DNA from 4 places in the Bradyrhizobium sp. YCK136 genome. Region 2 is predicted to be linked to each of the others. Evidence: riboswitches for the same ligand, from Rfam matches in the RefSeq annotation. Region 2 holds a riboswitch; each other region holds the start of a gene.
The links. Region 2 has a riboswitch for cobalamin ahead of ACFLEY_RS30015 (energy-coupling factor ABC transporter permease). Riboswitches for the same ligand answer to the same signal wherever they lie in the genome.
Positions count from the first base shown of each region.

Region 1: linked by a shared signal. The riboswitch ahead of ACFLEY_RS48550 (ribonucleoside triphosphate reductase) and the one ahead of ACFLEY_RS30015 (energy-coupling factor ABC transporter permease) in region 2 are both predicted to bind cobalamin.
Region 3: linked by a shared signal. The riboswitch ahead of ACFLEY_RS25390 (TonB-dependent receptor) and the one ahead of ACFLEY_RS30015 (energy-coupling factor ABC transporter permease) in region 2 are both predicted to bind cobalamin.
Region 4: linked by a shared signal. The riboswitch ahead of metE (5-methyltetrahydropteroyltriglutamate--homocysteine S-methyltransferase) and the one ahead of ACFLEY_RS30015 (energy-coupling factor ABC transporter permease) in region 2 are both predicted to bind cobalamin.

Region 1 is NZ_CP172426.1:85,008-92,857, forward strand. Features, by position in the region: gene trbH (conjugal transfer protein TrbH) at 1-166, shown strand, start outside; partial or broken gene trbI (IncP-type conjugal transfer protein TrbI) at 178-1,185, shown strand; partial or broken gene tnpC (IS66 family transposase) at 1,188-2,576, shown strand; gene ACFLEY_RS48540 (anaerobic ribonucleoside-triphosphate reductase activating protein) at 3,243-3,896, opposite strand; gene nrdD (anaerobic ribonucleoside-triphosphate reductase) at 3,853-4,044, opposite strand; gene ACFLEY_RS48550 (ribonucleoside triphosphate reductase) at 4,058-6,067, opposite strand; cobalamin riboswitch at 6,201-6,413, opposite strand; partial or broken gene ACFLEY_RS48555 (IS1380-like element ISBdi2 family transposase) at 6,690-7,850, opposite strand, start outside.
Region 2 is NZ_CP172424.1:6,181,064-6,188,913, forward strand. Features, by position in the region: gene ACFLEY_RS30000 (histidine phosphatase family protein) at 1-376, shown strand, start outside; gene cobT (nicotinate-nucleotide--dimethylbenzimidazole phosphoribosyltransferase) at 383-1,435, opposite strand; gene cobF (precorrin-6A synthase (deacetylating)) at 1,446-2,195, opposite strand; gene ACFLEY_RS30015 (energy-coupling factor ABC transporter permease) at 2,242-2,919, opposite strand; cobalamin riboswitch at 2,956-3,167, opposite strand; gene cobA (uroporphyrinogen-III C-methyltransferase) at 3,222-3,953, opposite strand; gene ACFLEY_RS30025 (cobyrinate a,c-diamide synthase) at 3,950-5,260, opposite strand; gene cobM (precorrin-4 C(11)-methyltransferase) at 5,260-6,042, opposite strand; gene ACFLEY_RS30035 (cobalamin biosynthesis protein) at 6,039-6,407, opposite strand; gene cbiE (precorrin-6y C5,15-methyltransferase (decarboxylating) subunit CbiE) at 6,404-7,585, opposite strand; gene ACFLEY_RS30045 (cobalt-precorrin-6A reductase) at 7,584-7,850, shown strand, end outside.
Region 3 is NZ_CP172424.1:5,170,890-5,178,739, forward strand. Features, by position in the region: gene ACFLEY_RS25370 (hypothetical protein) at 1-282, shown strand, start outside; gene ACFLEY_RS25375 (hypothetical protein) at 683-868, shown strand; gene ACFLEY_RS25380 (IS630-like element ISRj1 family transposase) at 972-2,036, opposite strand; gene ACFLEY_RS25385 (hypothetical protein) at 2,605-3,186, opposite strand; partial or broken gene ACFLEY_RS25390 (TonB-dependent receptor) at 3,261-5,490, opposite strand; cobalamin riboswitch at 5,604-5,818, opposite strand; gene ACFLEY_RS25395 (hypothetical protein) at 5,884-6,105, opposite strand; gene ACFLEY_RS25400 (hypothetical protein) at 6,193-6,450, opposite strand; gene ACFLEY_RS25405 (hypothetical protein) at 6,590-6,802, opposite strand; gene ACFLEY_RS25410 (hypothetical protein) at 6,958-7,134, opposite strand; gene ACFLEY_RS25415 (adenylate/guanylate cyclase domain-containing protein) at 7,238-7,850, opposite strand, start outside.
Region 4 is NZ_CP172424.1:1,290,997-1,298,846, reverse strand. Features, by position in the region: gene metE (5-methyltetrahydropteroyltriglutamate--homocysteine S-methyltransferase) at 59-2,404, opposite strand; cobalamin riboswitch at 2,505-2,707, opposite strand; gene ACFLEY_RS06110 (nodulate formation efficiency C protein) at 3,717-4,442, shown strand; partial or broken gene ACFLEY_RS06105 (IS1380-like element ISBdi2 family transposase) at 4,694-6,036, opposite strand; gene ACFLEY_RS06100 (thermonuclease family protein) at 7,210-7,770, shown strand.

The DNA.
Region 1 (7,850 bases), on a different replicon from region 2:
GACCGGCGGCGAGAAGACCATTCCACTCGCCTATGTGATCGAGTCCTACAATGGCCAGGTGCTGGCGCGCTTGTCGACGGGCAGCGTCGAACTCGGCCGCGCCTATAGCGCAACCGCCGCTGGAGCATCGCCGGCCAGCCCGCTCTCCGTCATGCAGCGCGGGTAGGGAGGGCGATCATGGTGCAATCCCTGAAGCTCGGCGGCGCTCCGGAGGGCGAGGGCAAAGGAATCCGTCGCCTCAACCGGCTGCCGATCATTGTCGCCATCGTGCTGGTGATCGTCTTCTTCGCCGTCATCTTCTATGGCCTCACGTCGCGCGGTCTGTACTTCCGTCGCGCCGCCGGCATCGACACCGCCTCATCCAACCCGGCATCGACCTACGCCGATCAACTCAAGAAGGGCGTCTCCAACGGCATCATCGGCGACCAACAGGAAGCACAGACGTTCCAACCGGCCCCGGCGCAGCCCGAGCCCCCAAAGCCGGCAAGCAATCCCTTCACCGGCCGACAGCAGGCGGAGCCGGCCGGCTCGCAACTCGAATCCGAAGCGCTGTGGCGGGCGCGCCTCGAGCGGGAGGCACATGAACAATATTTGCGGGAGCAGCAGCGCCAGCGCATGGCCCGCGTGCAGGCGAACGACGCCGCCTATGATTCACCGCTCGGCATCAATCTCAGCAAGCTGCAAACATCGAGCGCATCCGTAAGCAATGCGGCGCAAGCGAAGACGACGACGACACCCGGTCTTGGACGCGGTGCGTCCGACCTTTATGCGACGGCGCTCCGCGCCGGCTTTGGCATGCAGAACATCGATCCGAACGGGCAAATGGCGAAAGAGGATTTCTTCAATGCAGACCTTAAGAAGCTCGGCTACCTCCCCAACAAGGTGGTCGCCCCGACATCCGCCTACGAACTGAAACGCGGTTCCGTCATTCCAGCGACGCTGATCACCGGCATCAATTCCGATCTTCCCGGTCGCATCACAGCCCAGGTCAGCCAGAACGTCTACGACAGCGCCACCGGCCATCAGTTGCTGATCCCGCAGGGCGCCAAACTCCTGGGGCGGTACGATTCCAAGGTTGCATTCGGACAAAGCCGCGTCCTTGTGGTCTGGACTGACATCGTCTTCCCGAACGGCTCGACGTTGCAGATCGGTGGCATGGCAGGCACCGACCCGGAAGGTTATGGTTCAATCCCGATCAGATGCAACTGGTTCTCGAGGACATCGAGATTGCCATCGCCGAAGTCCAGGAACGCCAGGACGATCGTGCGCGCCGCGCCGGCACGGCGCCGTCCAGCCGCCGGACCAGGCGCGCTGCCCGTGCCTTTCCCGCGCACCTGCCGCGCATCGAGCAGGTGATCGAACCCGAGAACCTCGAGTGTCCCTGCGGCTGCGGCCGGATGGTCCAGATCGGCGAGGATCGCTCCCGCCGTCTCGATGTCATGGCCGCCCAGTATCGTGTGATCGAGACGGTGCGACCGCGCTACGCCTGCGCAAAGGGCTGCACCGGTGTTGCTCAGGCGCCGGCGCCCGCCCATCTCGTGGAGGGTGGCATCCCCACCGAGGCGCTGCTGGCGCAGGTGGCGGTCGCCAAGTTCAGCGAGCACATGCCACTCTATCGTCAGTCGCAGGTTCTGGCTCGGCATGGCATCTTCATCGATCGCGCCGTTCTGGCAGACTGGATGGGAACGGTCGCCTTCCACCTCGCGCCGCTGGTCGAGCGCATGAGCGTCGTGATGAAGCAATCGGGCCGCTTGTTCATAGACGAGACCAGGGCGCCTGTGCTCGATCCGGGCCGGGGCCGAACGAAGACCGGCTATCTGTGGGCTGTCCTGCGCGACGATCGCGGCCACGGCGGCGCTGATCCACCAATCGTGGTCTACCACTACGCGCCAGGACGCGGTGGTGACCATGCTGAGCGCATCCTCGAGGGCTTCGACGGCATCCTTCAGGTCGACGGATACCAGGGCTATCATCGGCTCGCACGGCCCAAGCGCAAAGGCGGCGTGCCGCTGCGGCTGGCCGCATGTTGGTCCCACTCAAGGCGCAAGATCATCGCAGCGACTCCGAAAGCCGGCTCACCCATCGCCGAAGCCGTTCTCGCGCGCATCGCCGCACTCTATGCGATCGAGAAGGAGATCCGTGGCGCCGACGCCCCGGCTCGGCAAACGACCCGTAACGAGCGATCACGGCCGCTCGTCGCTGAACTCGAGAGGTTTCTGCGCGAGCAAGCCGCTCGCCTGTCGCCGGGCAGCGAGATGGGCAAGGCGATCGCCTATCTCCTGAACCATTGGGATGGCCTCACCTTGTTTCTCGACGATGGTTGCGTTGAGATGGACACCAATCCCGTCGAAAATCAAATCAGGCCGCTGACTCTGACGCGTAAAAATAGTTTATTTGCTGGTCACGACGAAGGTGGTCGTTCATGGGCGCGCATAGCTTCGCTCATCGCCACCTGCAAAATCAACAGCGTGGAGCCCTACGTCTGGATGAAAGCGACGCTCAAAGCGATCGCAACCGGTCACCCGCAGTCCCGGATCGACGAGCTCCTGCCCTGGTCGTTCGGCCGCACCTCGTAATTCTCCGTCGTTGCCGCCTCCATACCCCCCGCCAACGATTTGCAAACACGTTGATCAACAGACTGCAATCCCCACGCCAAACCTTTGCGAATGGGACGCGAACGTCGCTTACGGGTGATTGGGAGTGCCGAGCTATAGCTTACCTTGTCAGCGCCCTCGAAGGCCAGGGCATCATGCCGAAAGCTGGGCAGCCAACCTATTTCGCAATCCACGAAGAACTGGACGAAAGCGAGGGGCGTCGGCGCGTTCGCATTTATCCTGAAATTGGCTTAAGAGCCGGAAGAGGCCTCGTCACCGCGGGCGACATCGAGCGGGCCATCGGCGGCCTTGATCGCGGCCTCTGCGAGTGGCTGGACTTCGAAACCGAGGCGGCCATCGCCTCAAGTCCCCCCTGTCTGACGGTTGTGGCACTGCCGAGATCATGCGCCGGTCGGGCAAATCGAAGCCAGTGGTGTGGCGCTGGCAGGCGCGTTTCATGGCGGAGGGCGTTGCCCGGTTGACGCGCGACAAGACGCTGTACTCGCAGCACTCTCGTTGTTGGGTCTCGGTATCTTCGGTCCGGGAATCGCAAATGGCCTGGTGTCTGGCGGACCGCAACTCGGGTGGAAGGAGTGTGGAAGGATAGGTGCCGCAGCCAGCACCCCGAACTGCAGCGGCTCACGGGGACTAAAGCAGGCTCGCGGTCGTGCATCCGGCCGCGCGGAACGGCTGAAGCCGATGGGCAGGAACGCCAAGCGCGACAAGGTCGGACGCCAGACGCGCCAGGTCGGAGCGATCCAGCAAGGCATCATGAACCGTCGTGCGGATGTCGCACGCGACGCCGCTTTCGAGCAGGCGCACGAGGCTGGCCTTGGCCTTGATGCCGCTCCCAATGACGCCAGTGATCCGCGCGTAATCATCGAACGCAGCCTTGACGTCGAAGCCAATCCAGTCGACGAGCGGCAATACGGCGGACAGCCGTGTGGGATAGGGCCCGGCGGTGTGCAATCCGATGCGGAAGCCGAGTTCGCGTCGCACAGCACGCATCGCGTCCGGCAGCGCCGCCTGGAGGGTGGGTTCGCCGCCAGAGAACACCACGCCGTCGAGCAGGCCGCGACGGCTGTCGAGAAAAGACAGCACGTCCGGCCACGCGATTTCGAAGTCTCCCCTCGGCGGAATCAGATGCGGGTTGTGGCAATAGCCGCACGACCAAGGGCAGCCCTGGCAGAACACCGTTGCCACGAGCTCGCCCGGCCAGTCGCAGGTGGACAGCCGGGCCAGCCCGCCAATCTGCAATTCAGCCGAGCGCGACGCGCGCTTCAGCGAAGAACCTGCGCTCATTGTGCTCGCCTTTCTTGCCGCGATTGAACGACGACACCGGCCGGTGATAACCCATCACGCGGGTCCAGACCTCACAGGGCTGGCGCTCGTCGTCGCTGAGCGTCACCGCGGAATCGGTGCTGGTCGCACGGGCAGTGGATTCGTTCATCTGTGGTCTCCTTTCAGTGCGCGGCGGCATGCCGCTTGGCTGCGAGCCGTTCGGCGTCGCATTTCGGGCAGAAGGCATGCTCGCCTTCGAGATAGCCGTGCGTCGGACAGATCGAGAATGTCGGCGTGACGGTGACGTAGGGTAGGCGGAAATTTGAGAGCGCCCGCCGCACGAGCTTCTTGCACGCTGCGCCCGAGGACAAGCGTGAGCCCATGTAGAGATGGAGCACCGTACCGCCGGTGTATTTGCGTTGCAGCTCGTCTTGGCGCTCAAGGGCCTCGAACGGATCGTCGGTGAGGCCGACCGGAAGCTGGCTCGAATTGGTGTAATAGGGGAGATCGACGGTGCCCGCCTGCAAGATTCCGGGGTAGCGCTTGCGGTCTTCCTTCGCGAAGCGGTAGGTCGTGCCCTCCGCGGGCGTGGCTTCGAGGTTGAACAGGATGCCGGTTTCGGTCTGGAACGCGGCGATGCGCGCGCGCACATGGTCGAGCAGCCGTACCGCAAAGGCATGGCCCCAGGGTGTGCTGATGTTCTCGCAATCGGCGGTGAGGTTGCGGATCATCTCGTTGACGCCATTGACGCCGAGCGTCGAGAAATGGTTGCGCAGCGTGCCCAGATAGCGCTTGCTATAGGGAAAAAGTCCGTCGTCCATGTAGCGTTGCACGACCTTGCGCTTGATGTCCAGGCTGTTGCGACCGATTTCCAGCAGCGCGTCGAGGCGATGGAATAGGCCCGCTTCGTCGCCGCGATGCAGATAGCCGAGGCGAGCGCAATTAATGGTAACCACACCAATAGAGCCGGTCTGCTCAGCGCTGCCGAACAGGCCGTTACCGCGCTTGAGCAGCTCGGTGAGATCGAGCTGTAGTCGGCAGCACATCGAGCGGATCATGTTCGGCTTGAGCTCGGAATTGATGAAGTTCTGGAAGTAGGGCAGGCCGTATTTCGCCGTCATCTCGAACAGGCGATCAGCGTTATCGCTCTCCCAGGGGAAATCCGCAGCGATGTTGTAGGTCGGGATTGGAAAGGTGAATACACGGCCCTTGGCGTCACCTTTCGTCATCACCTCCATATAGGCGCGGTTGATCATGTCCATTTCGGAACGCAGGTCGCCATAGGTGAAATCCATCTCCTCTCCGCCGATCACCGGCACCTGATCGCGGAGGTCCTCCGGGCAGGTCCAGTCGAAGGTGAGATTGGTGAAAGGCGTCTGCGTACCCCAGCGCGAGGGGACATTGAGGTTGTAGATGAGCTCCTGGATCGATTGCAGTACGTCGCCGTAGCTCAAGCCGTCCCTCCGGATGAACGGCGCCATATAGGTGTCGAACGAACTGAAGGCTTGCGCGCCCGCCCACTCGTTCTGCAACGTGCCGAGAAAATTGACGATCTGCCCGACCGCACTCGACATGTGCTTCGGCGGGCCGGCCTCGACCTTGCCGGGCACGCCGTTCAGTCCCTCGGTCAAGAGCGTGCGCAGCGACCAGCCGGCGCAATAACCGGCGAGCATGTCGAGGTCATGGATATGGATGTCGCCTTCACGATGGGCGTGGCCGATCTCCGGCGGGTAGATGTGCGACAGCCAGTAGTTGGCGACGACCTTGCCCGAGAGGTTCAGGATAAGGCCGCCCAGCGAATAGCCCTGGTTGGCGTTGGCATTCACGCGCCAGTCGGTACGTTCGAGATACTCGTTGATGGAAGCGGCGACATCAACCATCGTCTTGTGGTCCCGACGCGCCTGTCCGCGTTTCTCACGATAGACGATGTAGGCGCGCGCAGTGGCGAAATAGTCGGCCGCGATCAGCACCTGCTCGACAATATCCTGCACCTCTTCAATTTGGGGCGTTGCGCCGGCGAAGCGGTGCGCGATGACCTTGATAGTCTCTCCCGTGAGCCGGCCGGCCGCCTCGTCGTCGAACTCGCCGGTCGCCCGTCCCGCGCGCGCGATCGCAGAACGGATCTTGCCGGCATCGAACACAACCGTGTCGCCATCGCGTTTGACGATCGAGCGCGGCAATGCGGCTTGCAAAGAATTGCTTTGACCCAGACCAGACATCGGCATCCCATATGGGTTGGGGCAGGGCCGAGGTAGGCGCATGCGGAAAACGAGCCGCCCTCGGCGGCCGACTGCCGGCAAGCGACCACCGGGACACCCCGCCCGAGGACTCTGTTGTTGTCGCGGCAGGTCTCCTGGCTCGCGGGTTATTGCTGCTGTCTGGCCTTCCCGACGCGGAGATTTTGCGCCAGTGACTCTATCGACATCGGCTCGCCGCTTACAGTTGCGGGGGCAGCGCCGGCTTTGGCTTTCGGCCGTACCGGCTTCCCTCTTAGCTCTCTATCTTGTGATTCGAGAGACCGTGACGGCTACATTTAGGGGGCATATTCGATTCTGTGTCAACAGGTAGTTTATTGCAGCGGAAATATAGAGCCCGTCATGGGTTCTCGTCTTCGTTGCGCCACGCGTCGATTGTCTCGGGCTGCTTAGCCCGTCCTATTCGTGAGAGTGCGGCTTTTGGGCCCGATTGATGCGGCCGCACATCTTGTCTGACGAGGCGCACAGGATTGCCTTCGGCTTTTCGCCGCCTGACGACCGGTACTTTGCAACGCGCTTGAGGGATGGGTTGGGCGAACGGGGGCGGACGCCCCGCCGGTCAAGGACTGAGCGGCAGCAGCGCGCCGGGCAAGCCGCGGATCAGGTCGGCTTCGGGACATGCCGCGGCGAACGCAAGGCGAATGCGGCTCGTGGTCTCGACCACACGGGCAGCGAGTTTCAAGAGACGAAGACGCAGCGTCGCGAACTCGGCAGCGGCCAATTCCCGGGCTTTGGGAATGGCGTCGCGCACGGTCAGCATCAGCCAATAAGCGGCCGTATGGAGCACGAGACGGACCTGGTTGGCGAGCGCCGAACGGCAGCTGGTGCGGTCGGAGGCGAGCTGTGTCTTATGCAGCTTGATCAGATTCTCGGCTTGGCCGCGCGCGCAATACAGGCTGTCGTAGATCCACTCGGCCGAGCCGACATCGAGGCTGGTGACGACGAAACGGATGTCGAGGCCGAGCATCGTCGCCTCAATACGGGCGACGGTGCGCCGTTCGCGATCCCAGGACTTTGCCTTGTGGCGCGTCTCGGTATAGCCACGCAGAACCGGCAGGTTCTCGATGGCGCGTCGGGTGCGGATGTCGTCGGCGACCTCGTCGACTTTTCTGGCGAGAGGCTTGGTGCCGGACAGACCGAAGATGTAGTCGATGCCGTTGGTCTCGCACCACGCCATGGCCTCCGGCCGGGCATAGTGCCCGTCGCCACGGAACGTAATTTGCGTGTTGTGCCACCGCGTCCGGATATGCCGTACGGCGCAGATGGGCACGCACCTCGACGCCGCCCGGCGTCTTGCCGGGCCGCAGCACGACGGCCACGGGCCGGCTCTTCTCCGTGTCGTAGACGTGGATCGGCAGGAAGCAGCGTTCGTCATAATGAGCGTTGAACAGCGAGAGCTGCTGATGGCCGTGGACGACGTCGCAGGTATCATCGATGTCGAGCGTGACGGATGCCGGCTCGCGCGGGTAGCTATCCATCCATGCGTCGACCAAAGTGTAGGTCAGCCGGATCACGTCGCGCAGGCGCGGAGCATTCTCCAGCCGCGACAGCGTCGGCTGGGAACACAAATCCCGGCCCGTGTCCGGTAGGCGACCGCAGGCCAGTTTGAATGCCGGATCGGACCTCAGATGATCGAGGTCGTCGGCGTCCTCGTAGCCGCAGCAGATCGCGAACATGCGAGCGCGGAACATATCGACCAGGCTGTGCACGACCCGCGTCG
Region 2 (7,850 bases):
GCTCGAACCGGAGCTGATGGGCAACTTCAGCGAACAGGATTTCGGCGACTGGACCGGCCGGCGGCATGACGAACTCGCCGCAATGGGCGGCGAAGTCTACGCGCAATTCTGGAGCGACCCTGCGCACCTGAGACCACCGGGCGGCGAAAGCTTCGAGGATCAGGTCGCGCGCGTCCGCCTGGGCCTGTCACGGATCGGCGCCGGGCCAGCAACGCTCGTCGTGCATTCCGGCACGATCCGCGCCGCACTGTGCATCGCGCTGGATCTTGCGCCGCAAGCTGCCCTGCGCTTCGTGATCGATCCGCTGTCGCTCACCAGGATCGACCGGCTCGCGACCGGCTGGCGCGTCGTGTCGGTCAATCAGCGCGTGGTGTGAGCCGGATCAGGCCGGGCGATCCGGCACATTGGCCTGCGCGAAGGTCGCCATGCCGTTGTGAAGCGCACAGGCCGATCGCACCAGCGGCAGCGCGATGGCGGCGCCAGATCCCTCCCCGAGCCTCAGATCGAGGCTGATCAACGGCTGCACGTTCAGGGCGCGAAGCACCAGCCGATGCCCCTGCTCCGCCGATTGATGCGACGGCAGCAGGAAAGGCTGGCATGACGGATTGAGGCGCACGGCGGCCAGCGCCGCGACCGACACGATGAAGCCGTCGATCAATACGGGAATGCGGCGTTGCGCGGCCGCGATGATCGCACCGCAAATGGCCGCGATCTCGAGGCCGCCGACGGCGCACAGGATTTTTTCGGGCGCCGCAGCCGCAACGCCATGGCGCGCAACCGCGGCATCGATCACGCGCGCCTTGTGCGCACGGCCGGCGGCATCGACGCCGGTGCCGCTGCCCGCGATTTCTTCGGCGCTCACGCCGAGCAGACTCGCCGCGATCGCCGCCGAGGTCGTGGTGTTGCCGATACCCATCTCGCCGAAGATCAGAAGATCGGGCTGGCCGGCTGCCGCGCGCGCAACCGCACGCTCGCCGGCCTCGAAGGCGAAGGCCAGCTCTGCAGGCGTGAGCGCAGCCTCGACGCTGAAATCGCGCGTGCCGCTGCGCGGCTTGTCGGTGACGATGCCTATCATCTCGTCTTGCGCCAGTGTGCCGGCGTCAACGACTTCCAGGTGCGAACCCAACTCACGCGCCAGCACCGAGATCGCGGCGCCGCCCGAGGCGAAGTTCGCCATCATCGCGATGGTCACGGCTTGCGGATAGGCCGACACGCCTTGCGCAACGATGCCGTGGTCGCCCGCGAAGATGATGATCGGCACGCGTGCCGCGCGTGGCTGCTCGGTCGCTTGCAGGCCCGCGAGCTCGATCGCGAGCTGCTCGAGCCGGCCGAGCGCGCCGGTCGGCTTCGTCAGTTGCGCCTGCCGCACGATCGCCGCGTCGCGATGGACCGCGGAGATCTCGGGGCACTTATAGTAGACCCATTCGGGGAGCATGCTGCCTCGCTTACGGCCTGCGCTTGAGGATGTAGCAGTCCATGATCCAGCCGTGCCGCTCGCGCGCCTCCTGCCGCAGCGCGGCGATGCGCGGGCCCACCTCGGCCAGCGCGCCGGACATGATGATCTGATCGGGCATGCCGAGATAGGCGCCCCACCAGATCTGGAGCCCGACCGGATCGAGCGACTGAAACGCCGTGCCGCCATCGAGCATCACGACCACGGTGTCTGCGCTTACCGGCCAGCCGCCTTCACGCAAGCGGCGGCCTGTCGTGACCAGAAAGGGCTCGCCGATGTCGTTGAGCGGCAGCGCATGCGCCGCGCACAACGCCTGGATCGACGTGATGCCGGGGATGACCTCGATCTCCGGCAAGGGATCGAGCCGGCCCGCAATGCGCAGCGAGGAATCGTAGAGCGACGGATCGCCCCAGATTAGCAGCGCGACCCTGCCATCCCCTTCGAGATGGCTCGTGATGGTCTGCGACCATTTCGCGGCGACCGCATCGTGCCAATCGTCGACGCCCTTGCGGTAGTCCGCCTCGCCTGCGTCGCGCACGGGAAGATCGAACTCGGCGATACGCGTGTTGTCGCTGGTCAGCGCATCCGCGCAGATCGTCCGCCTGAGATCGGCGAGATCGGACTTTGCGCTCCCCTTGCGCGGGATCAGGACGAGATCGGCCGCGTTGATGGCGCGGGTCGCGGCGTGCGTGAGCTGCTCGGGATCGCCGCAACCGATGCCTATCAGGGAGAGAGTGAGCATCATGTTCGCGAAGGGCGGCCATGACGGCCGCCCTTTCGCTTGTCTCTTAGGCCGCGTTGTGCAGGCGCGGGGTGACGAGGCCGGGCGCGGTGACGCCGCGCAGCGACTTCGCCAGCGCCAGCACGGCGAGATCGGCCAGCGGCTCGATCACGATGACGAGCGCATAGGAGGCCGCGAAGGTCGCAATGTTGACGAGGTTGGTCATGGCAAAACCGGAGCCATAGAGCGCCCAGAACGCCACCCAGCCGATGACGCCGGCCTGATAGGTCGTCGAAAGCGCCAGCGCCTGGCGATACCTGAGATCGACATAGGCGGTGTTGCGGGCAATGATCCGCGTGGCGATCGCCTGGATCGCGAACAGCGGCACCAGCAGCGTGGTGACGTTCATGCCGTATTGCGGCAGGTCGGCCGGCTCGAAGAAGACGCCCTGGAACAGCAGGCCGAGCGCGAGGCCGAAGGCCGCGGGCGCAGCACCGAACAGCAGGAACAAGGTCGAGCCGAGGATGAAGTGCACCTCGGACACGCCGACCGGGAAGTGCGGCAGGATCTCGAAGAAGGTGAACACGAGGCCCGTGGTGGCGAGTGTCCGCGCCGCGAACGACGTGACGCCCTGCTCGCGCACGGTCTCGACCGCAAGCTTCAGCGCAACGCCGCCTGCGGCGATGCCGGTTGCGTAACTCAACACGAGCTTGGCGCCCGTCACGATCCCGGGTTCGATATGCATGGCTCAGTCCTTTCCTGCCGTCACACCCGACGGCCTTGGCCTCAAAACATGCACGGCCGGTCTCCTGGCTCGCGGTTCACTGGGGTTCTCCGGCCTTCCCGGACCTTGCGGCCCAGTGGCGGTTCGGAGCCCCTCACCGCTTACAGTCGCGGGGGCGGCTGGGGTTTTGGGCGCCGCAACTGGGTCCGCCCATCCCCATTCCCGATTATGCTCCGGCGCTTTGCGCCACCTCGAGCACCATGCTTGTCCTGTGTGCCCCTTTCGCGCAGCCTGCGTCAAGGGCCGAACGGCGGCGGTGGCCGTCATGACGGGTATTCTCCCGCCAGTGCGCCAAACAGGATCACGGCGGCCGTCGAGGCAGCCCCGCCCCGCGCAAGCTGCTCGGCAAGCTCGGCAATCGTGGTGCGGACCAGCCGCTCGTCGGGGCGGCCGAGGGATTCGGCGAACAGCGCCGGGGTGGTCGGCGCGAGGCCGTGAGCGATCAATTTTGCGGCAAGCGCCGGAAAGGTGCGGCGGCCCATATAGACCACGGTGGTCGCCTCCGGATCGGCCAGCGCCGCCCAGTTCAGGTTTTGCGGCAGCTCGCCGGTGACGTCGGCTCCGGTCACGAACTGCACGCGACGCGAGGTGTGGCGCCGGGTCAGGGGGATGCCGGCTTGCGCAGCGGCCACGCAGGCCGAGGTGACGCCGGGAACGATCTCGTAGCCGATGCCGGCCTCGCGCAGCGTTTCGAGCTCCTCCTCGAGCCGTCCGAAGATGCCGGCGTCGCCCGACTTCAACCGCACCACGCGCGCGCCGGTCGCGGCATAATCGACCAGCAGGCGGTTGACGTGATGCTGCTTGGTCGAGGGCCGCCCGGCCCGTTTCCCGACCGCAACGAGATTGGCGCCGGGACGGGCGAGATCGAGAATCGCGCCGGACGCGAGGTCGTCATAAAGCACGACATCGGCCTCGCGCAGCCGCGCGGCACCCTTAAGCGTGAGAAGCTCGGGGTCGCCGGGACCGGCGGAGATGAAGGAGACAAAACCGCTCACCGGTCCTCCGCGATCAGATGGAAGAACGTGCCGGTGGCATTGCCTCGGCGCGAACCGGTTTCTGCGATGACCGCACCGGTCGCGTCGTGCACGACCGCGAGCGGCGTGTCGGGCTGGGCGGCAATCGTCGAATAGTGGAATTCGTGGCCGCGCAGGCGCGCGCCGGGGCTATGTCCCGGCATCGGTGCGGCGAGTTCGGCGAGACGATAGCCCAGATGCATGCGGCGTTTGGCAAAGCTCGTCTCCAGGCCGAGCAGGCCCGCCATCTCATGGCGGACACCGTCGGCGTCGGTCAAAGCGGTTCCGAGCACCATATAGCCTCCGCATTCACCATGCACCGGTCGTGTCTCGGCGAAGGCGCGCAAGCCGCTGCGAAAGCGCGCGTTGGCCGCGATCTTCCCGGCATGAAGCTCGGGATAGCCGCCGGGCAGCCAGCAGACATCGGCGCTTGCGTCGGGCGCCTCATCGGCAAGCGGCGAGAAGGTCGAGATGTCGGCACCCGCCGCGCGCCAGGCTTCCAGCATATGCGGATAGACGAAGGAGAATGCCGCATCGCGGGCAAGCGCAATGCGCTGCCCGGGCGGCGTCACGTTCAGACCGTTCGCAGCGGGTTGCGGCGCCCAGGCGGCAGCCGATTGCAGCACCGCATCGAGATCGACATGCTCGGCGACGAAACGCGCGGCCTCGTCGATTAGTTTTCCGATCTCCGCCTGCTCCTCGGCCTGCACCAGGCCGAGATGCCGCTTCGGCAGGCTGATCTCGGCATGGCGCGGCAGCGCGCCGAACACGGCGATACCGGCGTCGTCAAGCGCGCGCCGTACGAGGTCTTCATGGCGCGGGCTGGCGACGCGATTGAGCACGACGCCGGCAAGGCGCACGCCCGGGCGGTAGTCGCGAAGGCCCGCAGCGATCGCCGCCGCCGTCTGCGCCTGTCCCGAGGGATCTATCACCAGCAGCACCGGCCAACCCAGCATCTCCGCAATGTCGGCGGTGGCGCCTGTGCCGGAGACGCCACGCGCGGCGACGCCGTCGAACAGACCCATCGAGCCCTCGGCAAGCACGACATCGGCGTCGGCGCCGCGGCCGACGAGATGCGCGATTCCCCCGCGATCCATCGCCCAGCTATCGACGTTGACGGAAGCGCGGCCCGTCGCAGCGGCATGGAAGGCGGGGTCGATATAGTCGGGCCCGCTCTTGAAACACTGCACGCTCAGTCCGCGATTGCGCCAGGCGCGCGCGAGCGCCAGCGTCAGCGTCGTCTTGCCGACACCGGAGGCAGGCGCGGAGATGACGAGCCCTGCCGGCATCAGGAGGCCTCCGGAAAGCGCGGCTCGGCGCCGACCGGCCGATAGCGGCGGTCGTAGTCGGCGGCATAGAGGCGGCTCTCGTCGAAATCCGCGGCGCCAAGCGTCTTGCCGACGAGAATGAGCGCGGTGCGTTCCATCTCGGCGCCGACGGCGGCATCGAGCGTCGCAAGCGTGGCGCGGACGATGCACTGGTCCGGCCAGCTCGCGCGCCAGACGATGGCGACCGGGCAATCCGCGCCGTAGTGAGGCAGCAGCTCCGCAATCACCTGGTCGAGCAGATGGATCGACAGATGGATGGCGAGTGTCGCACCGGTCGCAGCGAAGGCGGCGAGCTTCTCCCCTTCGGGCATCGCACTGGCGCGGCCCGGCGTGCGCGTCAGCACCACGGTCTGAGCGAGCCCCGGCAAAGTCAGCTCCACCTCGAGTGCCGCGGCGGCGGCCGAGAAAGACGGAACGCCGGGCGTCACGGTGAAGGGAATGTCAAGCGCACGGAGACGGCGGAGCTGCTCGCCCATCGCCGACCAGATCGAGAGATCGCCGGAATGCAGCCGCGCGATGTCCTTGCCGTCCGCATGCGCGGCGGCGATCTCCGCGATGATCTCGTCAAGCGACAACGGCGCGGTGTTGACGATGTGCGCGCCCGGCGGGCAATGCGCCAGCACGCCCTCAGGCACCAGCGAGCCAGCATAGAGGCAGACCGGACAGGCGGCGATCAGGTCGCGTCCGCGCAACGTCAGCAGATCGGGAGCACCCGGCCCGGCGCCGATGAAATGCACCGTCATGCACCGTCTCCTTCCGCGATCGCGGCCGTCGCGGTACGGTCCTGCGAAATCACCCGGGTCGCAATCAATCGGGCGCGAGGGCCGGCCGCGGCGAGCGCCGCGGCTTCGGCGACCGATCCGGTCCCGAACTTTTCCGCGATGAGCCTGGACTGCGTCGGCGTGTCGATGCCGGCCAGCACCTCGGGCGACACCGCCCTGATCGGCACACCGCATTCGCGCGCGAGCTGCTGCAGCGCTTCTACATCGGCCTTGTCGCTGACGGTCGCCACCGCCGCAAGGTCTTCAGCGCCGCCCGCCGCCAGCAGCGCCTCACGCAACGAGGCCAGCGTGACATCCTGCCTGAATCCGAGCCCGGCGACCTTCATCGGACCGCACTCCACTGCACCACGGGACGCGCCGCTTCCCAGGATCGGTAGCGGCCGAGCGGGCCGGCATGGGCGATCTCGACCCGCATCAACTCGCCGCCGTGGCGCTGGTGCAGTTCGCCAAGCAGCGCTTCCGTCTCCAGCGTCACCGCATGCGCAACGAGCCGTGTGCCTGCCCCGATGCGCGACCAGATGGCATCGAACATCGCGCTATCGAGACCGCCGCCGAAGAAGACCGCATCCGGCGCGTCCAGCCCGGCGAGAGCCTCTGGCGCACGGCCCGTGACAACAGCGATCCGATGCGCCAATCCGAACGCCGCCGCATTGCTGCGGATATTCGCGGCGCGATCTTCGCGCATCTCGATTGCCGTCGCCGTCCCGCCGCAAAGCGCCCACTCGACCGAGATCGAACCCGATCCGGCGCCGATATCCCACAACCGTTCGCCCGGGCGTGGTGCCAGCGCAGAAATCGCGAGCGCACGCACCGGCCGCTTGGTGATCTGGCCGTCATGAGCGAAGAGATCGTCGGGAAGTCCCGAGCTGCGAGGAATGCCCTGAGCTCCCTTCGCCTCCACGGCCACCGCGACCAGGTTTCCGGCGAGATCGCCAGTAAAACCATCGGCACGATGTTCCGCAATGCTTTCGCGTGGCCCGCCGAGCGCGGCGAGAGTCCAGAATGCCGAGGCGCCCCATCCGCGCTCGCTCAGCCACTTTGCAAGGTCGCCTGCGGCCTTGCCGTCACGCACGAGGCAAATGATGCGCGCGCCAGGCGCAAGGTGTGGCACGAGGCGCTCGAAGGGCGCGGCGTGGAGACCGAGGCAGACGACGGATTCAAGACGCCAGCCGAGCCGCGCAGCGGCGAGCAAGAATGTCGACGGCGCAGAATGTGCGACCCACTCACCCGCCTCAAGCTTCTCGGCAAGGCTTGCGCCGGCGCCGTGCCAGAACGGATCGCCGGAGGCCAGCACCGCGGTCGGCCGGCCGCGGCGGCTGAGCACGGCCTCCGCATCGAACGGCACCGGCCACGGATGGCCGCGCCCGGTCACACCGGCAAGCGCGAGATGACGCTCACCACCGAAGATGGTTTCGGCCTCACGCAGCGCCTTTCGGCTTGCGTCCGACAGCCCGGCAAGGCCATCTTCGCCGATACCGATGATGGTCAGCCAGGGATCAGCCATGACACGCGCCCTCATTCTGGGCGGAACGAGCGATGCGAGTCAGCTTGCCGCGGAGATCGCGCACGCCAGCATGGATGCCGTCTATTCCTATGGCGGCCGCACCCGTGCGCCTGCCGACCAGCCGCTGCCGACCCGCGTCGGCGGCTTCGGCGGCGTGTGCGGGCTCGCCGATTACATTCGCCGTGAAGGCATCACGCATGTGATCGACGCGACGCATCCTTTCGCTGCCGAGATGAGCCGCAACGCCGTCGCGGCATGCGCGGAA
Region 3 (7,850 bases), 1.0 Mb from region 2:
ATCAAACGGCTTGCTGCGGAAATAGACACCGAAGCCGATGACGAGGCGGCGCTGTCGCATGAAACGCGGCAACAGCGCGAAGCCGAGGTGCAGGGCGATCTGCTGGGGGTTGAGCGCGATGAGGCGGCACTGGTGTGGCTGCGCAGCAACGTCTGCTCCCCGGTCGAGCATCGTGCCGACATCTCGCCGCTCGCGCTGCTTGGCGTGCGGCTGGTCACTTCACCGCGCGCTACCGAATTGCGCGAAACATCGCCGGGCGTCGCGGATTTAGTGAAGTTTTAGGGGTTCAGGCGCTATCATTCAGGAGCTTGCGCGTTTTCGGTCGCAATCGGTGTCTCGCAAGCGCACTGGGCATGTCTCGTCCAACATGCATCGCAAAACAATCATCCATTGATGAAGGGTGAACGCGATGCACGCGCTCGAACCCGCCTCGGTGCATGCTCTATCCGAGTTGTTCATCGCCTTAGCCGTCCTCGTTGGCTCCATTTGGCCAAACGGCGTTTTCAAGTAAGCGATTGGGGCGGGCAGCAACGAGCGTTGCCCGCTTCAAGCTAACCGGCCGAAGCCGCCGCGCCGAACGGCCCGAAGGCGGGGGATAACCGCATCCGTCTATTGCTCATCGCTGCAAGGCTCTGCTCGATGCTCGCCGCCTGGACGGGCAGGCTCAAGTGAAGGAAGTACCATGTTCACGCTGATCGGCATTGGCATGATAGTCGTAGTGGTCTTCCTCGCGAACAGAGAGCAGCGCAAGGACACTGGCGGCACCGACGACTACATCCGACATACGCGGCAGGATATCAGAGGGGTGATGTGGCTGCTCGCAGCCGTAGTTGTTATGCTCGGCATCATCGCTGACCGCATCCATTAGATCGCGACCGGCAGGCGACAGCGTCGAGCCCGCAGGAAGGCCGCACAGCGCGCCGCAACAGCAGGGCCGCGCCAGCGGACAGGTGTGAAACTAGTACCCGGAATCAGAGCTGAGTGATACGGCGGCCTTTGAAACGGCGTTGACGGACCTTTTTCTTGGTCCAGACGAAGGGCTCGGCTCTGTCGTTGTATGCGTTGACGTAGGCATCGATGTGTTCCTGAAGCTGCTTGAGGCTCGTGAAGGAGGTGCCGCTGAGCGACTGCCCCTGCAAGATGGAAAACCATACTTCGACCTGATTGAGCCATGACGCACTTGTCGGCGTGAAATGAAATTGCACGTTGGGGTGGGCCTTGAGCCAGTCCTCGTTCTTTTTATGGGTGTTGAGGTTGTCGAGGATGACGTGAAGCTTGCGGTTCGGAAAAGCCGCGGTGACGCTGTTCATGAAATCGAGAAACTCGACGCGGCGCCGGCGTTTTGAATGGGTCGCGATGATCTTTCCGGTGGCGACTTCGAGCGCCGCAAACAATGTTGTGGTGCCATGCCGCTTGTAATCGTGGCTTTGGCCGGTCAAGGCGCGGCCATTGGGCAACTTCAGATAACCCTGCGCTCGCTCCAAAGCCTGGATCGAGGGCTTCTCGTCCACGCACAGCACAATGGCCTTCGCCGGCGGCGCGACATAGAGGCCGACAACATCGGCGGCTTTGGCCGTAAAGTTCGGGTCGTTGCTCTCGCACCAGGACTTGCGAGCCACCAGGTCAATCTTGTGGCTGCGCAGGAACCGCCAGACATATTGGACATCGACATCGCCCAGCGCCTCGGCCAGCAGGGGGCCGGTCCAGCGCGCAAACCCTTGCGGTGGCGGCTTATCCAGCAGCTTCAGAATCCGCTTGTCGGTCGTCTTCGTATAGATCGGCTGCTTGCCAGGCCGCGGCTTGTCTTGCAGCCCTTCAAGGCCATGGTCGGCATAGCGATGCCGCCAAAGGCTGACAATCCGCGGCTGGACCCCAACTTCCTTGGCGATCGACCGGGTGCTGCGCCCATCCGCCGCCAACAGAACTATCCGCGCCCGCTTCAAATCGCGCTGCAACGTCACCGGTGAGCGACAGCACGCCTCAAGCACCTTGCGATCTTTCCTCGAAAGGTGGACTTCTCTTGCTTCGGGTATCATCCCGACCTTGAATCACGACTCACGTTCCAAGAAAAATGGGTACTAGGGCCTAATAGGGCCCGGCAGGTTCGGTCGGCTCGTTCGTTAGCCGGGCAACAACCGAAATATGCCTTTAGTTTCAGGTACTTTCACCGCCTTCAAGAGGCCGGAAAAAGGCCTTGCGGAAAGGACCACACGGTTTTGCCGTACGCACGGCCCGCCATTTCGCCGCAGTTTTCCCAGCCCTGTCGACGGAGCCGGAAACTTACAGGCGAGACGAACCTGACAGCGTCGCTCATCCAGCACGAAGTCCTGGGCTCACGGAGAGCAATCCGCCCTGCCCTTAACTCTCGCGCCCGACGCTGCCGCGTCCACCGCAAGCCCGGCTCGCGAAACGTGACGACACAAGATCGCCCCTCAAGGATGAGCCGGGATGGGCGAGACGTACGCCATTTCCGAATTTCGGCAAAGTGGAATATTTTTGCGCAAGCGGATTGACCGACCGCGGGGGTGTTTTGCCCGTCGGGCAACGCAAGATCTCGTAGCCCGGATTTCACTGCGCTCCCATCCGGGGCTTTCAGAGGGCCGCTCAGGCCGACATCGCGCCCCTGCGCCCGAACGGATCGACCAGGCGGACGATCTCGCAGGCGGCGACGAGGCCGGCGAGCCAGACGGCGCCGGTCAGTCCAATCCGCGCCACGATGGCCGCGGTGAAGGCGCCCTCTCCGCCGAGGACCGGCGTCGCAGCGAGCAGCACGAGCTCATAGGCCGCGTAGGCGAGGACGAATGTGATCGCCAGCATCAGGGGCGTGCGGCCATGCGCCAGCGCACGGAGCGCGGCGGACGAGGCCGCGGTCGCGACGAGTGCAGCAGCGCCAATGACAAAGCCCCAGGCGATCGTGCTGCCGGCAACGGGATAGTGCAGCACGCCGAAGCCGATGCTCTGGTTCACGAGCCACGCGCCGCTGACGACGAGCAGTGCCGGCCGCAGCGGCAACATCGCGGCCGCGACGACCGCGAAGGCCGCAAAGGGCGTTGCGCAGGCGAGCGCAAGACTTGCGAGCGCGCATGACACCGCCAGCAGCGCAAAGCAGAACATCGATGCAAGGCGCGGCGCGACCGGATGGAGCCGGAAACGGTCGGCGTGAGGCGGCAGGGTGCTGAGAGCCATGAGTAATCTCCTTCTTTTCGAATTCTAGTCCATTCGGGAGCCTATGACAGCCCCCGTCGCGATCAGAGCCTTGATCAGAATTTGGCGCCGGCCTTGAGCAGATAGGTGCGGCCCGGCAGCGGATAGGCACTGAAGCGGCCGTCCGTGAAGGTGCTTGCGATCGCATAGTCGTAGTAGAGCGCGTTCAGCACGTTGTTGACGCTCAAAGACCAGAAGTAGCGCTCGTACTGACCGCTGAGCTTGAGGTCGATCGTGCCATTGGCTGGGATCGGCCGCTGTGTTCCCGCCTGGTCATTGTCCATGCGCCGCTCGCTCCAGAAGCGCGCGGTGGCGTCGAGCACCACATAGTTCTGCCAGATGTTCCAAGTGACGCCTGCACTCGCGGTGTAGCGCGACACCAGCGGCACGTCGTTGCCGGCCCAGACGCCCTCGCGAAACACGGCCCTTGTATAGGCCATGCCGGAGCGCAGGAGCAGAGAGTCGTTGACGCGATAGGACAGACTGGTCTCCGAGCCGTAACGGCGGGTCGGATCGAGGTTGGTGTTGTAGAACAGGATCGGACTGAAGTGGATCTCGTTGGCGAGGTCCATCAGATAGAGGCTGCTCTGCAATTGCAGCCCGCCTCCCTTGATGCGCAGCCCGCCCTCGACATCCTGCGAGGTCTGGGTCTTGAGCCGGAAGGTCTGCGGCAGCGGATTGAAGAAGGGGTCGAATGAAGGGCCCGACGACACACGCTCATCGACATCCGGCGTGCGGAATGCGCGCGCAGCGCGGCCGAACAGCGAGACGATGTCATTGAGGCGATGCTCGACCCCGAGGTGCAGCGCGTATTGGGTCTCGTCGCTCCTGAGCGGGAGCGCGCCGATGTCGGTGTTGAACGGAGCGGCGACGTCAAAATTGTCTCGCGCCGAGAGACTGACGCTCTGCCCGCACGCCATAGGAGACGTCAGTCGCCGGCGCCACACCCAATGCGTGCTGAAAATAGCCCGCAACCGTCTGCTGCCTGAGATCGTAATTGTGCCAGGGCGCGAGCCCCTGGCCGGCGCCGCGGTTCTGCTGAAAGCTCGCATCGTAATAATCGAGGCCGGTCAGCAGTTGCGACGGCATCCCCAGCAGCAAGCCCTTCACGCTGAGCCGCGGCGTGATCGACCATGTCGTCAGATCGGCATCGACATAGGTGGACGTGAACAACGCGGGAACCGGCGCCGGGCCGGAGAAGAACGCGCCCTGCTGCTTCTTGTCGCGCACGCCGCCGTCCACGATCAGATCGATGCCGTTGGCCAGGGTCTTCGTGAAGCCGGCTGTCGCGCTGAAGCCCTGCTGGTTGGCGTAGTTGAAGGGTGTGCTGGTGCCCCGTCGGTTGGTCGCGAGCTCGTCGACGCCGATGGACGGATCGACGGTGCGGCCGCCCGGCAATCGCAGCTCCTGATTGTCGCCGGTAACGGTGACGAAAGCAGTCAGGTCTGATGTCGTGTAGTTCAGGTTGCCGACGCCATTCTCCTGGACAAGGCGATTGTTGTCGCGGTAGCCGTCTGTCTTGACGGCATTGCCGTAGAACGAGGTCGACCACGGACCGGAATTGAGCGACGTCGAGACATTGCCAAGCCTGGTGTCGAACGAGCCGAAGCCGGCCTCGATGCGCGCGGCAACGGGCGGCCCGCCGACGCCGTTCCTGGTGACGATGTTGATCACGCCGCCGACCGCATTGTCCCCATAGAGCACCGCGCCGGCATTGCCGCGCGTGATCTCGATACGCTCAATGGAATTGAGCGGGACAGTGGAGAGGTCCACCTGCGCGATGTCGATGTCGTTCAGCCGCCGCCCGTTGATCAGCACCAGCGAATTGGCAGTGGCAAACGCGCCGAAGCCGCGCAGGTCGACGCTGGTCTTCGCGCCGATCTGGCCGCCATAGAGCGTCGTGATCTGGGCACCCGGGACTTGCGTCGCGATGATCTCGGCAAGCGTCTGCGAGGGCGCATGTGCGATATCCGCGGCCGTGATGACGGTCGTGGCGGCCCCGACGATGCCTCCGTTGCTGGCGACCGCCTCGCCGCCGGAGCCGGACGAGCCGGCGCCATTGCCTGCCGGCGCTCCACTCGGGGCTCGCCGCCTCGTCGTGTCGCCGTCGCCGATCGCCCTGGCGCGCGTGCGGTTCTGATCGTCGGGCCTGGTCACTTCGACCGGCGGCAGCTGCTCGGCGGCGGCTTGCTGCGCGAAAGCTGCGGGGAGATCGATCGCATGGAGGAAAACGGCAGCAACGATACCGGCGCGAAGGCGCCTGGCGGCAGAGACAATACGGGACACAGTTGTAACCTCGGCATGACGTCAGTGGCACGTCACAGCGAACGAGGCTTTACGGCGGAGCAATCGATTGCTCCGGTGAAGCTAATGCCTGTACTCCCCGACCGACATCTTCGCGTGTGACCACGGCTGACGGCAGGTCTCCTGGCTCGCGGGTCGTTACCTTACGTCGCCTTCCCAGGACCGAGATTCCCAGTGGCATATGACGAAAGATTCACCGCTTACAGTTGCGGGGGCAGCCGTGGCGTTGGGACAATCCCGGCGTTGGGACAATCTCGCACCACGTTCCCTTTTGATCTCCGTGCGGAGAACCGTCACCGATCAATCTACGAGGCGGCCGTACGGAGAGTCAATCGACCGGTTGAACGATGAGCTGCAAACGCGAGGCAAACACAATCAGTCAGGCTTCCGCACCGCGCGCGTCGTGACCACCGCCCGCTCTCCGGCATCGACAAGCTGGCCGATGCCGGTTCGGCCCGCGAGCGCGCAGCGGACGATGTTCTCGGCGACCGACCTGCGGAACCCATGATCCTCGCCCCTGGGCCGATTGCGGCAAATCCGATCCAGCGCCAGCTTCATGTTGATCCGTGTACGGGTGTCGAAATGCGCGCTGATCATTCGCCTGGCCTCGATACGTGATGTTGGGGCGGAAACGTCCGACGATCGCCCGGGTTCCGACACGGGATCGCGCAATAGAGCGGCCGCCTACGCCCGCCCTCTCTGGCGCTGTGCCTGAGCCCAGGCCACCGTGACGTCGCGCGGCGGGATGTCGATGCGCCGGATCGGCGTCAATTCGCCCGAGGCGGAGATGATCGCGGTCTCCTCGCGGCGACAGCGCGGACACACGAAGCGGACCTCGCTCGGGGACGTCGACCAGCTCGAGCGTTTGACGTTGGCCGCCATCGGCCACGCGTCGCACTGCGAGCACGACACCAGAAACCGGCCGGGATCGAGCATACCCATTCCATCCGACTCCGCGTCCTGCCTGCTCCTACCAATGATTATGTCAGGTGAATCGTTCCGGTGCCCCGACACCGTCAACCCCTCAATGCCCAAGGGGCCCGGCGATCCGGCCCTCAGGCTTTTGCAAACCGCTGGCCGATCAGTGCGCGCCCTTGAGCGTGCAGGACGTGGTGCAGGTGACCGTGTTGCCATGGTCGCACGCCTTGCAGGCGGCCACGCACTGGTTCATGTCGCGGGGGTTGTAGGAGCTGTAGTTCCGCACCGGGCAGGCTGCGGTCGAGCCGGTGATGTCCTGTTCCTGGTTGCAGGCCGCTGTCATGAGCGCGAGGATGAGGACCGCAAGCAGACGCATGGGATTGCCCCGAAAAAGCACCGGCAAAGCAACATCAGCGAGACACGCTGCATTGCAGCGAGTCCCGGCATTCCCACTGCGAGCCATCGCGAATCGCGACGCTCGCTCCCGTCAAAGGATGCGTGCCAAATGTTAAGAACGGATTGCAGCCGCCTTCAGGCCGCAGCGCTGGTCGCGACCGCAGCCCGCGTCTCGCGCGCAAGCTGATAATAGTGCTCGGCGAGCTTGAGATAGAATTCGCGCTTGGTGCTGTCGGTGGCGAGCTTGGCGATCAGCTCGCATTCGGCCGTGAGCGTCTCGAACCGTTCCAGCCTGTCCTCAAGTTCTGTCATCGGCGTGTCCCCATCAAACGCCTCAAGGACGATCAACCTAAGCCTGGGAAATAGGTCACGGCGAACATCGTTATCGAGTAGAAACAATTTTTCCCGCGGCGGCTTACTTCTGCTCCAGCCGCCAGGCACCGTCCCACCTCTCGTCCGGCGGATTGACCTCGAACTGCGCGATGCGGGCGAGCAGCGCGCGCGAGGGACCGTCGCCGGGGACGGCTTCGAGCGCCGCGTTGAAGGCGGCGCGGGCCTCGTCGAAGCGGCGGGCGCGATAGGCGGCAAGACCTTCGGCATAGTGCGTGCGCAAGCTGTCCTGCGCGGCGGTGAGCACGCCGGCCCTCGCCATCACCTCGAAGATCGCCTGGGGCGCGCTCTGGCCGGCGACCGCGAGACGATCGATCTCGCGCAATTCGAGGCGCTCACCGACCGCATCCGCCGTCGCCTGCGAGATCAGGATACGGGTGCCGTAGACCTTGTTGACGGCCTCGAGCCGCGAAGCGAGGTTCACGGCATCGCCCATCACGGTGAAGCTCATCATCAGCTCGGAGCCGATGCTGCCGGTGAGGACCTCGCCGGTGGCGATGCCGATGCGCAGGTCGCAGGGCACGGGCATGGCGCGGATGCCGAGCAGATCGGGCAATTGCTTCTGCAGCGCGGGCACCTGGTCGGCCATGTCGATGGCGGCACAGCCGGCAAGGAGTGCCGGCTCATCCTCCTCGATG
Region 4 (7,850 bases), 4.9 Mb from region 2:
ACCGTGCTCTCGTGAATAGATCGGGTTAGCTTTGTTGAGAACAGACCGGAGCTCGGGATCAACCGATTTGCGGATCGGATGCTGCGCGCAGTTCGCGCGCGGCAGCGACCATGTTGGTGAGCGCCGGCCGAACCTCCTCCCATTTGCGCGTTTTTAGGCCGCAGTCCGGATTGACCCAAAGCTGCGAATCCTGCAAACGCGTCCGAGCTAGCACCATCAGCTCCTTCATTTCGCCCGTCTCGGGGACGCGTGGAGAGTGAATGTCGTACACGCCCGGTCCGATTTGATTTGGATATTCGTACTTCCTGAACGCATCCAGTAGCTCCATTTTCGATCGCGACGTCTCGATTGAAATGACATCCGCATCCATTGCAGCGATCGCACCGATGATGTCGTTAAACTCTGAGTAGCACATATGTGTATGGATTTGCGTTTGATCGGTAACGCCCGATGAGCAGAGGCGGAAGCAATCTCCGGCCCAATCGAGATATGCCTTCCAGTCCGACCGGCGCAATGGCAATCCTTCGCGGAGTGCAGCTTCGTCGATCTGTATTATGGCTGCACCGGCATTCTCGAGATCGCGGACTTCATCGCGCATCGCGAGCGCAAGCTGACGGCAGACCTCGCTTCTAGGAATATCATCGCGAACAAACGACCAGTTCAGGATCGTCACCGGTCCGGTCAACATCGCCTTCATCGGCTTACCAGTTAGTGATTGCGCGTAGCGCCACCATTCCACGGTGATCGGCTTCGGCCGCACTACATCGCCAAACAGGATCGGGGGCCTAACGCAGCGCGAACCATAGGACTGAACCCATCCGTTCCTTGTAAATGCGAAGCCGGCGAGTTGCTCGCTGAAGTACTGCACCATGTCATTACGCTCGAATTCGCCATGCACGAGGACGTCAAGACCGATGTCCTCCTGCCAACGTACGGCGCGGGCTATCTCCTCTTTGAGGAACCTGTCGTATTGCTCCTCGCTCATCGCACCTCGCGCATGCGCCGCGCGAGCATTTCGCACCGCTGTGGTCTGCGGAAACGATCCTATCGTCGTGGTAGGAAAAGCCGGCAGTCCAAAGCGTTCCCTTTGGATCTCGGAACGACGGGCAAACGGGGTGGCGCGCTGGCGCATCGTCTGATCGATCGCCCTCATTCGGACAGCGACGTTGGCATTATGGATCTTCGGCGAGGTCCGGCGGGCAGTCGCGGCGCATTCCGACTCGGCAAGAGCTAGCCCAACATTCTGGTCGCCTGCGAGTACCCGCGCCAGGATCGCAAGCTCACGCATCTTCTGAACCGAGAAAGCAAGCCAGCTCTTGACGTCGGACGCGAGCCCGGTCTCGAGTTCAACATCGACCGGCACGTGAAGCAGCGAGCAGGACGGAGCGAGCTGTACACGGTGCCTGCCAAGCTTCGCAATCGAGGGCTTCAGCCGCTGACGGAGCGACGGCAAGTTCGACCGCCACACATTGCGGCCGTCGATGACACCGAGCGACATGACGAGATCACTTCGGCCGTCAGCAATGATCTGATCCAATAGTTCTGGCGCTCGAACCAAATCGACGTGCAGACCGGAAATTGGCAGGCTCAAGGCAGTATCCAGATTGTCGCCTAGGGCGCCGAAATAGCTCGCAAGCATGATCTTGATAGCGGGTCCCTCCTTTGCGAACCGGTTATAGGCGTGCAGCAACGATTGTCGCGCCGCCTCATCCAGATCAAGGACCAGGCAGGGCTCATCAAACTGAACCCAACTTGCCCCTCGTTTGGCTAATTCATGCAGAAGTTCGATATAGACAGGTATCAGATCATCGAGGAGAGAGAGGGGCTGGAACGCGCTATCGGTACTCTTGCCGAGCTTTAAAAATGTGACCGGCCCGATCAGGACAGGGCGGGTCTGAAAGCCAAGAGCCCTGGCTTCCTCATACTCTTCGACGGGTTTGCGAGAGCACAGTCTGAACGCCTGTCCCCGGTAAAACTCGGGAACCATGTAGTGGTAGTTGGTATCGAACCACTTGGTCATTTCCTGCGCGGGCACGCCAGATCCCCGCGTACTCTGGTCGCAACTCGCATCCTGATCGCCGCATTGCGATCCGCGGGCCATGGCGAAGTACGTCTGGAGCGAAACGGATTCTCCGTTCGAGGCGTAGATCTCCGGGATGGCGCCAACCATGACACTTGTATCAAGCACCTGATCATACAGCGAGAAGTCGTTTGACGGAATGATCGTGACGCCGAGCGATTTCTGACGAGCCCAATTCGCTGCGCGTAGGCCGGATGCGTCTTCGTGCAACTGCTGTTCACTAATCTTTCCAGACCAGTAGCTTTCTAGAGCGAGCTTGAGCTCACGCCTTGGGCCGATGCGTGGCGTTCCGAGCGTAGCAACTGGGAGAGAGAGAGGAGACATCGCGTTAACCCCTGTTGGGGACAAAGGCCATGGCGGACGCAGGCAGGAGAAGTCGCGCGTGCGACGGCTGCTTGGCGTACCACCGAGACACCCCGCCCGTGGACCAATATATTGTCGGGGCCGGTCTCCTGGCTTGCTGGTCATCGCTGCTGTCCGGCCTTCCCGAAGCCGTGCAGGCTTCAGTGACATCGTTGGACAGCGGCTCGCCACTTACAGTTGCGGGGGCAGCGCCGGCATTTGCACCGGCTTCCCTCTTAGCTCCGGATCAATGGGAACCGGAGAACCTCGACGACTTGGATTATCGGCACGAGAACTCTTCCGTCAACCTCTCAGATTATGTGCAAGCTAATCTGCGACATCTGCTAGCCGAATGACCGTGCATCTCTGTGACTTACCACCATCCAGAAACATTCTCTAATCAGAGATGTCATAATCAGACATATCCTTCTCAGATACCGGGATAGCATCCGGAGCTGCCTTGAGGCGGAGCCGCACGCCAGATCGATGAAAGGGACAGAAGCAGCCTTCCGGCGGGAGTACCGACGTTTCTATCAGAATGCTTTCGATGCGGCTTTGCGATTTCCAGAGGTTCGCCCAGCACCTCGGCTAGCCAGCTATTCTCTCAACTAAAGGATCTGCAGCGAATAGGCCAAGGCACGTGGCGGAATTTAGCAACATACGAGGCGAGGGGTTGATTTGCGTGCCACCCAGACTTCAAAGCCGGGATCAAGCCGGCTTGGTGCCGCTGGCAATCATGCAGCTCGAACGCCGGCGGCACGATAGCGAACCACACAGCTCAATAGCGGCAAACGCACTTCCGTCCATCAGGCATCCGGCATCGAGGCGTTCAACTCTTCTGCTAAATATCCGGTGCGGGACAAGGATGCACAAGCTGCGGCGGATACACTGAATAGGAACATCGAAAACGTGCAAAGGTCGGAAAGTCGACAAGAGCGACACAAACTCTGTGAAAATTTCCGCCTATTGCCTGGCACGAAGAATGCAGACCCTCGGCATGCCCAGTCTCCTCCTGCTGGGCAGGTCCAGCTCAGCCAATTGACGCAGTCGCTGTCGGGGAAGTTAGCTGCGCATGACATACAGGGAGCGCCTGATCGCGCGGGACAGCCAGCGGGTGCCACGTCGCATCCCCGTAAACTTCTTGCGATGGCTCATAGCAGGTTCGAGGTTGCCTGCTTTACAAGATGTTTGGATGAAACGCGATAGGCCGAGGGTTATGAAGAGAATGTCTGGAAGACCCGCGCTATGGCTTTGCTTGGTCGGATTCTTAATCTGCCTCGCCTGGCCGGCTGCCATGAGCAATAATATTCGGGCCAGCGACAGCCCCCTTGTCGAACGATTGAAGTCAACTTGGCGAGCGCAAGATGGTGAGACGATAGAACAAATTATCTCCAATGTCTCGAAGGTGGCACAGTTCGTGCCTCAAATGTGGGGCGTTGTTGAACTTGGCCAAAACGACTTTATTTTCGTTTCGTGGACCAGACACCGGGACAACAAATCGGACGAACAGTACGTTATCACTTGGAAGATCGCCCTCGACGGCACGTTTGAACTTGCGTCGACTTATGCGAAGCCGATGGAATTGGGCTGGCGCGCCCTGGCGCTCTCCCTGATCGCCAGTGAAGTCGCAGATGGCGAAAGGGACGCAAATCTTCGCTTTCTGCATGATCCGGCCAACTTCAACTTCGTGGCCACCCCGCAAGGCCGGCTCGGCGATCTTCTGCGGCAGGGCCGCTGCACTATCATTGAACCAGTTGGAGTGGACTACTTACCGAAGCGGAATGGCAAACCGGCCGAGACGGGTGACGTGTGGCGCGTTCAGCTCTTGGTGAATTGTAGTATCCAAGGACCACGTTATTTTGCACACAACGGGGTCATCACTTTCGAAAAGAGAGAAGGACAGGATTGGGAGCCACAATCCTCCTTTGCCAAGCGCATCGCGAAATTTGCCCCTGGCTCCTGGTTCCAACGCACCGAGCCAAATGAAGAGGAATACTTAGGAGAGCGAAGGCCCGAGTAAACTGCCGCAGAGCAACATCGCGCCGCAGTTCCTCCATGGCCCAGTGCCTCGGACCGACTGCAAGACATACGCGCTCGGCACTTGCTTTGTTTTAGCCCGATCTGTTCACGAGAGCACGGTCGTTCTTGACGTCTGACGGGGGCTGGCGGCTGGCGTGGGTGACCGTCCGGCCTTTTCTCACCGGGTTCTACATCAAGCTGTTTTGTAGGCGATGGAGGAGTGGGGCGAACGGGGGGCGGACGCCCCGCCGGTCAAGGACTGAGCGGCAGCAGCGCGCCGGGCAAGCCGCGGATCAGGTCGGCTTCGGGACATGCCGCGGCGAACGCAAGGCGAATGCGGCTCGTGGTCTCGACCACACGGGCAGCGATTTTCAGAAGACGAAGACGCAGCGTCGCGAACTCGGCAGTGGCCAATTCCCGGGCTTTGGGAATGGCGTCGCGCACGGTCAGCATCAGCCAATAAGCGGCCGTATGGAGCACGAGACGGACCTGGTTGGCGAGCGCCGAACGGCAGCTGGTGCGGTCGGAGGCGAGCTGTGTCTTATGCAGCTTGATCAGATTCTCGGCTTGGCCGCGCGCGCAATACAGGCTGTCGTAGATCCACTCGGCCGAGCCGACATCGAGGCTGGTGACGACGAAACGGATGTCGAGGCCGAGCATCGTCGCCTCAATACGGGCGACGGTGCGCCGTTCGCGATCCCAGGACTTTGCCTTGTGGCGGGTCTCGGTATAGCCACGCAGAACCGGCAGGTTCTCGATGGCGCGTCGGGTGCGGATGTCGTCGGCGACCTCGTCGACTTTTCTGGCGAGAGGCTTGGTGCCGGACAGACCGAAGATGTAGTCGATGCCGTTGGTCTCGCACCACGCCATGGCCTCCGGCCGGGCATAGTGCCCGTCGCCACGGAACGTAATTTGCGTGTTGTGCCACCGCGTCCGGATATGCCGTACCAGGCGGCGCAGATGGGCACGCACCTCGACGCCGCCCGGCGTCTTGCCGGGCCGCAGCACGACGGCCACGGGCCGGCTCTTCTCCGTGTCGTAGACGTGGATCGGCAGAAAGCAGCGTTCATCATAATGAGCGTTGAACAGCGAGAGCTGCTGATGGCCGTGGACGACGTCGCAGGTATCATCGATGTCGAGCGTGACGGATGCCGGCTCGTGGGGTAGCTATCCATCCATGCGTCGACCAAAATGTAGGTCAGCCGGATCACGTCGCGCAGGCGCGGAGCATTCTCCAGCCGCGACAGCGTCGGCTGGGAACACAGATCGCGGCCCGTGTCCGGCAGCCGTCCGCAGGCCAGCTTGAATGCCGGATCGGACCGCAGATGATCGAGGTCGTCGGCGTCCTCGTAGCCGCAGCAGATCGCGAACATGCGCGCGCGGAACATATCGACAAGGCTGTGCACGACCCGCGTCGGATCGCGCCGATCCGGGAACACCCGGGCCAGATTGTCGGCCAAGCCGAGACGCCGCTCGGCCATCGCCAGAAGCATCACGCCCCCGTTCGAGGTTAGGCGCCCACCATCGAAGGCAGCTGTGACTTTCTTGGCGTGAATGGCTGGAAACGAGAAGGGCGGAATCGTATCGTCGGTCATGGCGGGCGTGGCGTTCGCGGTTGGAGGTGATGGGGTTGGCTTCACAACCGAATCCTACGCCGTATCAGCGCTTTACACCACGCTCGCCAGCCTCTCGGGCGCCTCTTACGAATAAGACAGGTTAGCTTCCGCAACGGTCCGGGTGCCTTTCTCGCAGCAGTCCGGCCCGTCGCAAGAAGGTCGGCCGCGCGATTGCGTTTGTTCCGCCTAGTGTCAGCGGCGCGCACGAGCTTGCGAGATGTGGTTTTCCCGCCTTCACTCCAGCCGGTGTGAGGACACCACTGTGCGTGAGTATAGCAACGTCGAAGGCACCAGGAACTGGGTGTGAGACGAAACCGGCGAGGAAGTTACCGGGAGACGTTCACCGGTAGCGACCCGGCATACCGCTGAGCGCTTGCGCATTTCCGAGCGCGCAGGCCGGGAAGCTCAGGGGCCGTACGCAAGAAAACGTCGAGGACCAGACTGGCTCGACCCTAGCTTAGCTGGCACCCATTCGTCTGCATGTCATCGATCCAGATTTCGAAGCATGGAAAACGCCTGTTTAACTCTGCTCCACCTGCCCAGGTCGACATCAACGATCATCTTGCCGGGCGTAAGAAGGTTAAGTTATGTGCGGGCGTCTACCCTGAACTCCATTGCGTCTTCTTCTAAATTGGTCAGAGAAAGCCAGACCGATCTTTTTTCACATCTTTTCGTGTGAAGTGCGAAATTTCATTGCAGAACCGTCGGCAGCGGCCATTTTGCCGATGGAAACCGTCGCCAACCAGACCAAGGTTGATGCTCCACGCCTGACTCCAGCGCGAGCCAGCGCTTCATCGTCGGCCACTTTTTTTTGCAAAGACAACGTTCCGGGGTTCGGGTTTGTTCAGCATCGCCAGTTCGGCGCCGCCCGCGAGGATCTCCCCTCAGGTGGAGAGAGTAAAGCGCGGTCCTAGTGAGAGAGCCGCTGATGCTCGAAGAATAGCGCCGCACGCCCCAAAGAAATCACTTGATCCTTACGCAGCGTCAGGCCGTAGGTTCGCGTTCCGGCGAAGCCCTCATAAAGCGCGTCGGAAATGCCGGCGGAATAACGGACGTAACGCTGTCAAGCAGTCGAATGTATCGGCACCGTGTCGTGCGTGAAACGTGGATCAGGAGCGAAAGGTTGTTGTCGGGATGAAGAACCGCGGAATTATGTTCGCATTGCTCGCTCTCGTCACATCTCCGGTCTGCGCCGCGACGTTCAGCGGTGCTCCGCGCATCCTCGACGGCAATACGATCGAGATCGACAAAACCAACGTTCGGCTCTCAGGCATCGAAGCTCCTGAGACGGACCAGATTTGTCTCGACGCCAAGGGCCGGAAATGGGCCTGCGGCGTAGCTGCTCGCGACGAGCTTATCAAGCATTCAAATGGGCGAACCTGGGATTGTCATACCCAGAGAGTCGATGAGTACAGACGAGCCCTCGGTAACTGCTTCATCGAAGGCGAGAATGTGAACGTCTGGATGGTACGCTCGGGCTGGGCACTATCGGCTGCTCCATCTCACGCTGTCTATGAGTTGGCGGCAAGCACAGCCCATGCGGGACTGTGGTCGGGAGCGTTCATCGCTCCCTGGGACTGGCCTCGCCGCAATAAGGGCACGATTATCGTCGGCGCGTGGTCGGTTCCGATCGACGCGCAGGAAGTACTGCTCGGATCCGTCCTGCTGTCGGAACCGCCGTCCCCCGAGTGCCTGATACCCCCGAGTGCCTGATAAAAGGCACTATCGAGCGCAGCGGCGAGCGGATCTATCACCAGCCAGGGCAAGCCAGCTACGAACTAATCGACATGACG